One region of the Dactylosporangium sp. NPDC050588 genome, then DNA from elsewhere that is predicted to be linked to it. Evidence: riboswitches for the same ligand, from Rfam matches in the RefSeq annotation. Region 1 holds a riboswitch; each other region holds the start of a gene.

Region 1 (2,928 bases):
GGCGGGGGAGTCGAACGGCAGCCGCAGCGTGAAGAACGCGTCCTGCAGTCCCATGAGGCCGAGCCCGACCGGCCGCCACCGCGGGTTGGACGCGGCGGCCTGCTGCGACGGGTAGTAGTTGATGTCGATGACCCGGTCCAGGAACACCACGGCGGTGCGGACGGTGGTGCGCAGCTTGTCCCAGTCGACGCCGCCGGCTGTGAGATGCGCGCCGAGGTTGATCGAGCCGAGGTTGCAGACCGCCGTCTCGTCGTCGCTGTTGACCTCGAGGATCTCGGTGCACAGGTTGGACAGGTGGATCGTGTTGCCGGGCGCGCCCGTCTGGTTCGACAGCGCGTTGGAGCGGTCCTTGAACGTCATCCAGCCGTTGCCGGTCTGCGCCAGGGTGCGCATCATCCGCCCGTACAGGTCGCGGGCCTTGACGGTGCGCACCGCGTGCTTCTCGGCGACGCGGTACGCCTCGTCGAACTCGGCACCGAACAGGTCGGGCAGCTCCGGCGCGTCGGACGGGTCGATGAGCGACCAATCGGCGTCGGCCTCGACCCGGCGCATGAACTCGTCCGGGATCCAGTTCGCGAGGTTCAGGTTGTGGGTGCGGCGGGCCTCTTCGCCGGTGTTGTCGCGCAGCTCCAGGAACTCCTCGATGTCCGGGTGCCACGGCTCCAGGTACACGCACGCGGCGCCCTTGCGCCGGCCGCCCTGGTTGACGGCGGCAACACCCGCGTCCAGGGTCTTCAGGAACGGCACGATGCCGTTGGACTTGCCGTTCGTGCCGCGGATGAGCGCGCCCCGGCCGCGCACCCGGGACCAGGAGATGCCGATCCCGCCGGAGAACTTCGACAGCTTCGCGACCTGGTGGTAGCGCTCGTAGATCGAGTCGAGCTCGTCGCGGGGCGAGTCGACCAGGAAACACGACGACATCTGGGTGTGCGCGGTGCCGGAGTTGAACAGCGTCGGCGAGCTCGGCAGATACGCGAGGGACGACATGAGCCGGTAGAAACCGATCGCCTCACCCGGGGTCTGCGACAGCCCGCACGCGACGCGCAGCAGCCAGTACTGCGGGGTCTCCACGACCAGTCTCGACGAAGGGTGGCGCAGCAGGTACCGGTCGGCGACGGTCCGCAGCCCGAAGTACTCGAAGCGCAGGTCGCCGTCGACGTCGACGGCGTCGTCGAGCTTGCGGGCGTTGCGGGCTACGAACGCCGCGGTGTCGTCGCTGATGAGGCCCTGCTGGTGCGCGTGCCGGATCGCCTGGCTGAAGCTCGCCACGCCCTGCCCGCGGACCTCCTTGTCGACGTACGCCGCGAGCAGCCGCGCCGCGAGCCGCGAGTACTGCGGCTCCTCACCGATCAGCTCCGCCGCCGTCTGGATCGACAGCTTGTCCAGCTCCGCCGTCGTCGCCCCGTCGTACAGTCCGCTGATCGTCTTCGTCGCCACCCGCAGCGGGTCGACCTCGTCGAGGTCGGCGACCCATCGCTCGACCGCCTTCACGATCTTGTTGACGTCGACCGGCTCCAGGTCGCCGTTGCGCTTGCGGACCTGCATCGCGTGCCGGCGCTGCTCCGGCGCCTTCCCGGCCGTCGCCTGGTCCTGCGTCACCGTCATGTGCTCCCCCTCGTCGCCTGCTCATCACCACCGGATGAACGCAGGGGGAAGCCCGCCACAGAAAGGCGCACGCGAGGAGCACCTGGCGATGGCGTCAGCCGTCCCACGCGGCATCCGACCACCGCACGCCGCCCTCGGCGCGCGGTGCGCTGGCAGGTCTTCGGACTCGCGGGCGCGACCGTCTCCGGTCACCTACTGGCCGTCGCTTCCCAGACCTCACGGTCCAGTGCTCAATGACAGCGTTCGTTCCCACTCACCGCTGCGGGGCAGTCCCGGACTCACACCGGGTTCCCTGTTGCCACGACCGCACCGAAGCGCGGCCGAACCAGCTGCAAGCGACACCATATATGGGTGCGGGCGAGAATTCACAACACCAGATCCTGTGTCGGCGTGTCGTGCCGTAGCTCACAGCCGGGTCCGCCGGCCGGCACCGGCGGACCCGGCCGTGGTCACGCGGGGACGGAGGGCGGGGCGCCGGACCCGAACGCCCAGCCCTCGACGGTACCGATGGCGGGGTCGTAACCGGTGGCGCCGAGGCTGCTGTAGTTCCAGGCACCGCCGGGCACTGCGTGCCAGTAGGACCAGTACGCCGACGCCGGCGGGGTGTTGACGCATGGCTCCGTGGCGGCGGTGGGCTTGCCGTTGATCCGGCAGATGAAGGCGAGGCTCCAGCGCTGGGTGCCGGTGACGGTGAACCCGGCGCCGCGGCCTGCGAGTCGGCGGCGGTGAGGGTGGCGAAGCCGGCGCCGGTCAGACCGGGCACGGCCTGCGCGGTCGCGCGGATCGCGGTGGCCGGGTCGAACCCGGTCGTCGTGTAGGTGATCGCGCCGCGGTCGGCGGCCGGGCCGGAGCAGCGCACCTGCAGGCCGAGCAGGAATCCGCGGGCCTTGAGCCAGGCGACCGGCCGGCCGGCGCCGCGCAGCGCCTGCGCGGCGAGGCCGGTGCTGTTGGCATTGCTCGACGCGGTGTCGGCCGCGGTAGGTCGGCCCGTAACACTCGATGATCACGCAGTCGTCGGTCAGTGTCGCCAGGACGCCCGCGATGTCATGGCGTCGCCAGGCGTCGAAGTGGTCGGTGAGCTGGTTCATTTGGCCTGCCTCGGCGCCTCGGCCCGGGGTCGGTGGTTCGACGAGCGAACCGCGTATGCCCAGTTGGCACAGCTGGGCGGTGACCCCCTGATTGCGGCCGACCATGTCCTGTACAACGCCAAGTCGGGCGGCTGTGACATGACCTCGGTCGATGCCTCGGCGCTCAGCAAGCCCAACATCCCGACCCCCGAACGGGCACAGGTTCGGCGCGGTCAGGGCTGCAGGAGCACACGCT
Region 2 (2,928 bases), on a different contig from region 1:
TACACCAGCGGCATGACGCTGGGCACCCTCGGCGGCGGCGCCGACTTCGACATCACGGTGGCCGCGGCCGGCAACACCGACGTCGTGCGGGCGAAGCTGCGCACCATCGAGATGCTCGGTCTCGGCGAGCCGATCGAGGACATCCTCATCACGCTCGACAGCCAGTACCACATCATCCGGCCGCTGCACTCCCGCAACGGTCACGGGTTGTTCCTGTACGTGGCGCTCGCGAAGGCGCGCGCCAACCTCGCGCTGGCCCGCCACCAGCTGCGCGCCATCGAAGAGGGCCTCGAACTGTGACGTCCGGCTTCTTCGGCGGCGCCCCCGACGCCGACGGCCTGCCGCGCAGGGAGAGCCTCGAGCCCGGGGGCGGCGTCGGCCAGCTGCAGCCGCCGCGGCTGGGCGCGCGGCCGGAGCCGCTCGACGCCGCTCTGTCCCCGGTGCGCGCCGCGATGGCGGACCTGCGCCTGCGCGTGCCGGGGGTCCGCGGCAGCGTGCTCGCCGGCGTCGACGGCCTGCTGGTCACCTACGACCTGGGCGCGTACGACGCCGGCGGAGGCACCGAGCCGCACGACGCGGCCGCGCTCGCGGCGACGACGTTCGGCCTGGGCCGGCAGGTGGCGCTGGTGCTGGGGCAGTCACCGTTCCGGGACGCGACCATGCGCAACGACGGCGGCTACTTCACCGTGTACGCCGTGGACGGCAGCACGCTGCTCGCGGTGCTCGGCAGCGACGGGCTCAACGTCGCCCGCCTGCACCTGGAGGCCCGCCCGACCTGCCAGCAGCTCGCCGCGCTGCTCTGAGCCCCGCCCCGGTCCCGCCCGGCACCGTGCCCGCCCCACGCGGCGCCGGCTACCAGCGGTCGTGGTGCACGGCGTCGGCGAGCGGGGCCCGGCGGCGCCAGCCGTGCCGCTCCAGGTCGGGGACGGACTCCAGGTGGGTCACCGGGCCCAGGCACAGCCACGCGACCGGGCGGATGCCGGCCGGGACGCCCAGCAGCTCACGGACGAACGGCTCGCGGTAGAACGACACCCAGCCGACGCCGAGCCCCTCCGCGGTCGCGGCCAGCCACAGGTTCTGGATGGCGAGGCAGACGGAGTAGAGGCCGGCGTCGGCGATCGCGTGCCGGCCGAGGACCGCCGGGCCGCCGCGGCCGGGGTCGTACGTGACGACCACGGACAGGGTCGCCTCCAGCACGCCGTCGATCTTGATGCGGGCGAAGGCCGCGGCCCGGTCGGCGTCCAGCGTCGCGGCGAACGTGTCGCGCTCGGTGCGGACGTGGTCGTGGAAGGCGCCGCGCAGGGCGGGGTCGCGGACGAGGACGAAGTCCCACGGCTGGGACAGGCCGACGCTCGGCGCGGCGTGGGCGGCGCCCAGCACGCGGTCGAGGACGTCGCCGGGGATCGGCGCGCCGGTGAACTGGCCGCGCACGTCGCGGCGGCGGTGCACGACGTCGTACAGGTCGGTGCTCATCAGGGCAGGCTCCCGCTGCTCGTGGCCGCCCGTCAGGGACGGCCGGTGGCCGCGAGGCCGGTCTTCGGACTCTCGGATCAACGCCTGCACCGTCCGCCTTCCCAGCCCTGAGGCCAGTGACCGCGCACCGCTGGTGCGCATGGACGGCAGCTCCCCGATCACCGCGGCGGGCCCGTGCCGGATTCACACCGGCTTCCCGATTCTCCCCGGTCGCCCGGGGCACCTCGCTTCAGTTCGTGCCGTCCGGCAGCATACGCGGCGGCCCGGCCGGGCCGCGGCAATAGCGGCCCGTCGGGGCTCAGTCCGCGGCATTCGCGGCCCGTCGGGGCTCAGGGCACGCAGAGCCGGTAGTGGGTGGTGAGCCGGCCGTCCTCGACGAGGTGGAACGCGAGCGCCGGCGGCGGCTCGGGCCGGTCCTCGGGCTCCCACGGCAGCACCATCGTCGACTCGACGCCCGGCGCGGCGAGCACGGGCACGCCCGCGAACGTGCCGACGGCGGCGCTGTGGACGTGCCCGCACAGGACGGCGAGCACGTCCGGGTGGCGGCGGAGGACGTCGGCGAGCCGCCCGGCGCCGAGCTGGCGGACCTGGTCCGCGGCGGGCTTGCCCACCGGCACCGGCGGATGATGGCAGCACACGAACGCGGGCGTGCCCGCCGCCGCAGCGAGGGTGCCGTCGAGCCACCGGAGGGTGCCGTCGTCGAGCCAGCCCTCGGCGTGCCCGGGCACCGACGAGTCGCACAGCGCGAACAGCACCCCCGCCACGGTCTCGGCGCGGTCGGTCCGGAACGCGGCCGGGTCGTCGTGGTTGCCGGGCACCGCGAGGACGGGCACACCGAGCTTCCGGAGGCGGCCGAACGCCGCGTATTCGGCGTCGAGTCCGTGGTCGGCGACGTCGCCGGTGACGAGCACGGCGTCCACCGGTTCGCGGAGGCTGCCGATGTACGCGATGACGCGGTCGAACCGGTCGGTCGGCTGCGCGCCGAGGTGGAGGTCGCTGAGGTGGGCGATGAGCACCCCTGCCGGTTACCCCGGCCGGCGCGCGGCTACCGCGGCGGGCGCGCGCCATCCGCGACGGTCCCGCGGCGCCTGCGGCGGGTGCGCGTTGCCCGTGGCGGTCCCGTGGCGGGTGCGCATTGCCCGCGGGGGTTCGTGGCTACCGCAGCAGGTGTGCGCTGCCCGCGGTTTCGAAGGCGGCGCGGACGTCGGCGATGCCCTCGGTGAAGTGGGCCCAGCTGTCGACGTGGACCGGCACCACGGTCTTCGCGTCCAGGAGCCTGGCCGCCGCCAGCATCCCCGCCGCGCCGAGGGTGAGGTCGGCGTCGCCGAGCAGGGCGGTGCGGGCCCGGCCGCCGAACAGGATCGCCACGTCGACGGACGGGAAGCGCGCCGCGACCGCGGCGACGACGTCCAGCGACGCGTTGTCGCCGCTGACGTAGACGGTCGGCAGGCCGTC
Region 3 (2,928 bases), on a different contig from region 1:
GGCCGCGATCGTCGAGTGCTCGTCCAGGAGCTGCTCGAGGCGGGCGATGTCACCGTACGACTCGGCGCGCGCCATCGGCGGGATCAGGTGGTCGACCAGGGTGGCGTGCGCCCGCCGCTTCGCCTGGGTGCCCTCGCCGGGGTCGTTGACCAGGAACGGGTAGATCAGCGGCAGGTTGCCCAGGGCCGCGTCGGCACCGCACGAGGCGGACATCCCGACCGTCTTGCCCGGCAGCCACTCGAGGTTGCCGTGCTTGCCGACGTGCACGACCGCGTGCGCACCGAACTCGTCGGCGAGCCACCGGTACGCGGCCAGGTAGTGGTGGCTCGGCGGCAGGTCGGGGTCGTGGTAGATCGCGACGGGGTTCTCCCCGAAGCCGCGCGGCGGCTGCACCATCACCACGACGTTGCCCTCGCGCAGCGCGGCGAGGACGATCTCGCCGCCGGGGTCGCGGGACGTGTCGACGAACAGCTCACCGGGCGCCGGCCCCCAGTGCCGCTCCATCTCCTCCCGCAGGTCGGCGGGGAGCGTGTCGAACCAGCTCCGGTACCGGGCGGCGGAGATCCGGATCGGGTTGCCGCGCAGCTGATCCTCGGTGAGCCAGTTCACGTCCTGCCCGCCGGCGGCGATGAGCGTGTGCATCAGCGCGTCGCCGTCCTTCGGGAAGCCGTCGGCGCCGACGTACCCCTGCGCGTGCATCGCATCGAGCAGCCGCACGACGCTCGCGGGCGTGTCGAGGCCGACCGCGTTGCCGATCCGCGCGTGCTTCGTCGGGTACGCGCTGAGCATCAGCACGATCTTGCGGTCCTCGGGCCGCAGGTGCCGCAGCCGGGCGTGCGCGACCGCGGTCCCGGCGACCCGGCCGGCCCGCTCCCGGTCGGCGACGTACACGGTGAGGCCGTCGGCGTCGATCTCCTTGAACGAGAACGGCACCGTGATGATCCGGCCGTCGAACTCCGGGATCGCGACCTGCGTCGCGGTGTCCAGCGGCGACAGCCCGTCGTCGTTGGCGTCCCAGGTGTCGCGGGAGCTCGTGAGGCACAGCCCCTGCAGGATCGGCACGTCGAGCGCGGCCAGGGCGCCGACGTCCCACGCCTCGTCCTCGCCGCCGGCCTGCGCGTCGGCGGGCCGGGTGCCACCCGCGGCGAGGACCGTGACGACCAGCGCGTCCGCCTGCCGCAGCGTGTCGAGCAGCTCCGCCGGGGCGGCCCGCAGCGACGAGGCGAACACCGGCAGGGCCCGCCCGCCCGCGTCCTCGACGGCCTCGCAGAGCGTCTCCACGAACGCGGTGTTTCCCGCCAGGTGGTGCGCCCGGTAGTAGATGATCCCGACGGTCGGACCGTCGGCCTTGGACTCCCGGTCCAGCTCCCCCCACGCGGGGGTCTGCACCGGCGGCGCGAACCCGTGGCCGGTCAGCAGGACCGTGTCGGAGAGGAAGTTGTGCAGCTCGGCGAGGTTGGCGGGGCCGCCCTCGGTGAAGTAGGCGTGGGCCTCCGCGGCGACGCCGGCGGGCACCGTCGAGCGGCGCATCAGCTCCGCGTCGGGCAGCGACTCACCGCCGAGCAGCACCACCGGCGCCGGCAGGCGCAGCAGCGTGTCGAACCCCTCCTGCCAGTCGCGGTAGCCGCCCAGGAACCGCACCACGACCAGGTCGGCACCGTCGGCCAGGGCCGGCAGCTCCTCCACGGTGAGGCGGGACGGGTTGGCCAGCCGGAACGCCGCGCCGCTCGCACGGGCGCTGAGCAGGTCGGTGTCGGACGTCGACAGCAGCAGGATCACGCCGGGGTCCTCCCTCGGGGTCCGCGCCCCAAGTCGGTCGGGAAAGGTCCGGCGGCGGAGAGTCTCCTGGCTCCCGGATCGGCGCTCGCCTCCGGCCTTCCCGGGCTCGCACCCGGTGGCCGTCGTCTCCGGCCTCCGGGGCGCTGGGCCCGGTGGCCGTCGTCGGAGGTCCACTCCCCGGTCACAGTGGCGGGACCGCGCCGGATTCACACCGGCTTCCTCCACACGTCGCCGTACAGCACCGCCAACTCTGCCGGTCACGGCTTCCTTGCGTCAAGCTCGCCCGTCCCACCTCGGTGTCGGCTTCCTTGGGTCGGGCGGGGTGCTGCGCAGTAGTATCCGGCGCGTGCAGGCTGCCAGTGGACGTGACGCTCCGGACCGGTGCCCGGGTGCCGTGCAGGTCCACGCGGCGGCCGACGGTGGCCTGGCCCGCGTCAGGCTGCCCGGCGGGCGGCTGCCCGTCCCCGCCCTCGAGGTCCTCCGCGCCGCCGCCGCGGACCTCGGCGACCCCGCCCTGGAGCTCACCTCGCGCGGAAACGTGCAGATCAGAGGGCTGCGGCCGGACGCGTCGCCGGAGCTGGCGGCCAGGCTCACCGCCGCGGGACTGCTGCCGTCGGACACCCACGAGCGGGTCCGCAACATCATCGCCAGCCCGCTCAGCGGCCGCGACGGCCTCGGCGAGCTGGACGTGCGGCCGGTGGTGGCCGCGTTCGACGCCGGGCTGTGCGCCGACCCCGCCCTGGCGGCGCTGCCCGGCCGGTTCCTGGTGACCGTCGACGACGGGCGCGGCGACGTGTCCCCGCTCGGCGGCGACGTCGGCCTGCACGGCGACCGCCTCCTCCTCGCCGGGCTCCCGACCGCGGGCCGGGCCGGTGACGACCCCGCTGAGCTGCTGCTCCGGGCGTCCCGGGCGTTCCTGGACGAGCGCGCGGCGCAGGGCGGCACCGCGTGGCGGCTGGCCGAGCTGACCGACGGCCCGGCCCGGGTGGCGGCCCGCCTGGGGTTCGCCCTCGGTACAGACGTTGACCAGTTCGTAGGCTCGCCCGGGCCGGCGGTCGGACGGACCCCGCAGGTCGGGGGACCGGTCGCGCTGACGGTGGTCGTACCACTCGGGCTGCTGACACCGGAGCAGTCGGCGGCGCTCGTCGC
Region 4 (2,928 bases), on a different contig from region 1:
GTCTGCGGAAACGAGCCGATCGTGGTCGTCGGCAGGTCGGGCAGCCCGAGCAGTTCCTGCTGGCGGGCGGCGCGGGCGGTGGAGTCGCCGCGCCGCCGGTCCGCGGCGGTGAGGGCGGCGAGCCGGGCCCGCACCTCGTCGTGCCGCCACGCCGCCGGGGGCGGGGGCAGCGGCGCGGGCAGGTGCGCCGTGCCGTCGCGCAGCGCGCGGCCGAGGAGCACGACCTCGTCGACCTTCTGCCGCGCGAACGCGAGCCGCTCGTGCAGGCCCGGGTCGAGGCGGGTCTCGACGGACAGGTCCACCGGCACGTGCAGCAGCGAGCAGGACGTGGACACCGCCACGTGGTCGGCCAGGCCGGCGACGACCGCCCCGGCGGCGACCGCGGCGCGCAGGTCGGTGCGCCAGACGTTGTGGCCGTCGACGAGCCCCGCGACGATCGTCCTGCCGCCGAGGGGGCCGGCGGCCGCGAGCCGGTCGAGGTTGCCGGGGCCGGCGACGAGATCGAGGCCGATCGCCTCGACCGGCGTGTCCAGCAGGGCCGGCAGGGCGTCGCCGATCTCGCCGAAGTACGTGGCGACGAAGAGCTCGGGCCGGGCCCTGAGCGCGCCGAGCCGGGCGTAGGCGCGGCGCAGCGCGGCGATCTCGTCCGGGCCGCGGTCGGTGGCGTAGGCGGGCTCGTCCAGCTGTACCCACGAGACACCCGCATCCGCGAGGGCGGCGAGGATCTCGGCGTAGACGCCGACCAGGTCGTCGAGCCGGGCGAACGGGTCGTCGCCCTTGGCCAGCAGCAGGAACGTGGCCGGTCCGACCAGCACCGGCCGGGTCTCGACGCCCAGGGCGCGGGCCTCGGCGTGCTCCCGCAGCGCCTTGGCCGGGTCGGCGGCGAAGACGGTGTCGGGTCCGATCTCCGGCACCAGGTAGTGGTAGTTGGTGCCGAACCACTTCGTCAGTTCGAGCGCCGGCTCGGCGTCCACGCCGCGGGCCATGGCGAAGTACGTGTCGAGCTTCGACAGCCCGAGCGCGGTGAACCGCGTGGGTGTCGCCCCGACCGCGACGGCGGTGTCGAGGACGTGGTCGTAGTAGGAGAACGTGTTCGACGGGATCGCCGCGAGGCGGGCGTTGCGCAGCGTCTGCCACACGTCGGCGCGCAGCGTCGCCGCCGTGCGCTCCAGGGTGTCCTCGTCGATGGTGCCGGCCCAGTAGGCCTCGACGGCCCGCTTCAGCTCGCGGTTTCCGCCGATGCGTGGGTAGCCGAGCACGGTGCTCAGCCCGAATGTGGTGCTCATGTGTCCCCTCGGTGCACAGTCACGACGGCCGGACTGGCACGGGGGGACGCCACCGGCCGCACGGCGGCGCGCCGCGTGGGCCGGTCGATGGCGTCGGCCGTCCCGCGCGGCCTCCGACCACCGCACGCCGGGCGGCGCGCGGTGCGCTGGCAGGTCTTCGGACTCGCGGGCGTGACCCTGGATGTCGTCCAGGGTCGCCTACTGGCCGTCGCTTCCCAGGCCTTGCGGCCCAGTGCTCAATGACGGCGGTCGTTCCCACTCACCGCTGCGGGGCAGTCCCGGATTCGCACCGGATTCCCTGTTGCCACGGCCGGTCCCGGAGGACCGGCCGAACCAGCTGCACTCATCACCATACATACGCACCGCCGCGGGAGCGGGTGTCGGCTGCGTCACTGGTGCGTGGGGTCGCTCCAGCGGCCGATGCTGCGGGAGCGGACCGGCTCGATGAACCGCGGCGCGGCGCTGTGCGGGAAGCCCTCGCCCCAGTTGGTGGCGTCGCCGTGCATCTGGACGCGGGCGTTGTCGGTGTACCAGTCGACGAGGTCCGCGTCGGAGCGCACGATCCACGTGCAGCCGGCCTCGGCGTCGGCGGTGAAGTCGCCGTGGCGGATCAGCGGCGGACGCCAGAAGTACGTGCCGGGCCACATCTTGCCGAAGTTGTAGTCGAAGCCGCCGTCGAGGCAGTACGCCTCCTCGGAGCACGGGTGGTGCGCGAGCGGCACCTCCCGCCAGCCGGGCTTGGCCTTGATGAGCCGGGTGTAGAAGCCGGTCTTCTCGTCGCGGTGCAGCAGCTTGATGAACAGGCCCGGCACCGGCGTGCCGCCGAGGTCGAAGCGCATCGGGGAGCCGTCCTTGACGTCGATCCACGGCATCCGGGCACTGTCGAGCACGACGAGCTTCTGGTCGGGACGCACGGTTTCGCGGTCCTTGGTCTCAGGGTGGAAGTGCCAGTCGCCGTACTCGCGGAACAGCAGGATCTCCGTGCCGGCAGCCGCCGTGACCGGCGGGGTCCACACGCCGGCGGGCGCGGTCCAGTAGCCCTCCGGCCCGAGGACGGTGTCGCCGATGACGACCTGTCCGGACAGCACGAACCATTCGGTGTCCGCGTCGTGTACGCCGGCGGGCCGCGACCAGTCGCCGGTGAAGCGGACCTTCAGCGAGGCCGACCCGTCCTCCTCGTCGTAGCTGAGGTTGCGCTGCTCGGCGGTGCCGGTGGCGTGCTGGAACTCGGCGAGGTGCCAGATCAGGTCACGCTCGTCGACGATCTCCACGTGCGGGCGCATGGTGTGCCTCCAGGCTCGGCAGCAGTTTCCGGTGCGGAATGTATCGCTTAATAGTTTCGCGTACAAGGTGTACCGTCAACGCTCGTGACCCGACCTGGCCGACCCGCCGGCCCCACCTCCGACACCGAGACCGTCGTGCTGACCGCGGCCCTGGAGCTGCTCCTGGCCGAGGGTGCGGCGGCGCTGACCGCGCAGCGGCTGCACCAGGTCACCGGCGTGTCCCGGTCGACCATCTACCGGCACTGGCCCTCGCCCGGCGCGGTGCTCGCCGCGCTGATCGACGTCGCGCCGCTGCCGCCCGGCGCGCCGACCGGCGAGCCGGCGCAGGACCTGCACGCCGCCGTCGACCAGCTGTGCGA

Evidence for each region. A riboswitch is a leader RNA that binds a small molecule or an ion and turns the genes downstream of it on or off. The one in region 1 is predicted to bind cobalamin.
Region 2: it holds a riboswitch for cobalamin, as region 1 does, so the genes downstream of both, bluB (5,6-dimethylbenzimidazole synthase) here and AB0I21_RS26655 (ribonucleoside-diphosphate reductase subunit alpha) in region 1, are expected to answer to the same signal.
Region 3: it holds a riboswitch for cobalamin, as region 1 does, so the genes downstream of both, cobN (cobaltochelatase subunit CobN) here and AB0I21_RS26655 (ribonucleoside-diphosphate reductase subunit alpha) in region 1, are expected to answer to the same signal.
Region 4: it holds a riboswitch for cobalamin, as region 1 does, so the genes downstream of both, metE (5-methyltetrahydropteroyltriglutamate--homocysteine S-methyltransferase) here and AB0I21_RS26655 (ribonucleoside-diphosphate reductase subunit alpha) in region 1, are expected to answer to the same signal.

The regions. Positions count from the first base shown of each region.
Region 1 is NZ_JBFAJA010000039.1:57,530-60,457, reverse strand. Features, by position in the region: gene AB0I21_RS26655 (ribonucleoside-diphosphate reductase subunit alpha) at 1-1,605, opposite strand, end outside; cobalamin riboswitch at 1,739-1,950, opposite strand; gene AB0I21_RS26650 (DeoR family transcriptional regulator) at 2,906-2,928, opposite strand, start outside.
Region 2 is NZ_JBFAJA010000018.1:124,732-127,659, forward strand. Features, by position in the region: gene AB0I21_RS15050 (hypothetical protein) at 1-300, shown strand, start outside; gene AB0I21_RS15055 (roadblock/LC7 domain-containing protein) at 297-803, shown strand; gene bluB (5,6-dimethylbenzimidazole synthase) at 853-1,473, opposite strand; cobalamin riboswitch at 1,511-1,715, opposite strand; gene AB0I21_RS15065 (metallophosphoesterase) at 1,803-2,489, opposite strand; gene AB0I21_RS15070 (MBL fold metallo-hydrolase) at 2,629-2,928, opposite strand, start outside.
Region 3 is NZ_JBFAJA010000154.1:10,306-13,233, reverse strand. Features, by position in the region: gene cobN (cobaltochelatase subunit CobN) at 1-1,779, opposite strand, end outside; cobalamin riboswitch at 1,818-2,040, opposite strand; gene AB0I21_RS55310 (precorrin-3B synthase) at 2,126-2,928, shown strand, end outside.
Region 4 is NZ_JBFAJA010000071.1:46,982-49,909, forward strand. Features, by position in the region: gene metE (5-methyltetrahydropteroyltriglutamate--homocysteine S-methyltransferase) at 1-1,286, opposite strand, end outside; cobalamin riboswitch at 1,417-1,639, opposite strand; gene AB0I21_RS39820 (DUF4437 domain-containing protein) at 1,676-2,569, opposite strand; gene AB0I21_RS39825 (TetR/AcrR family transcriptional regulator C-terminal ligand-binding domain-containing protein) at 2,654-2,928, shown strand, end outside.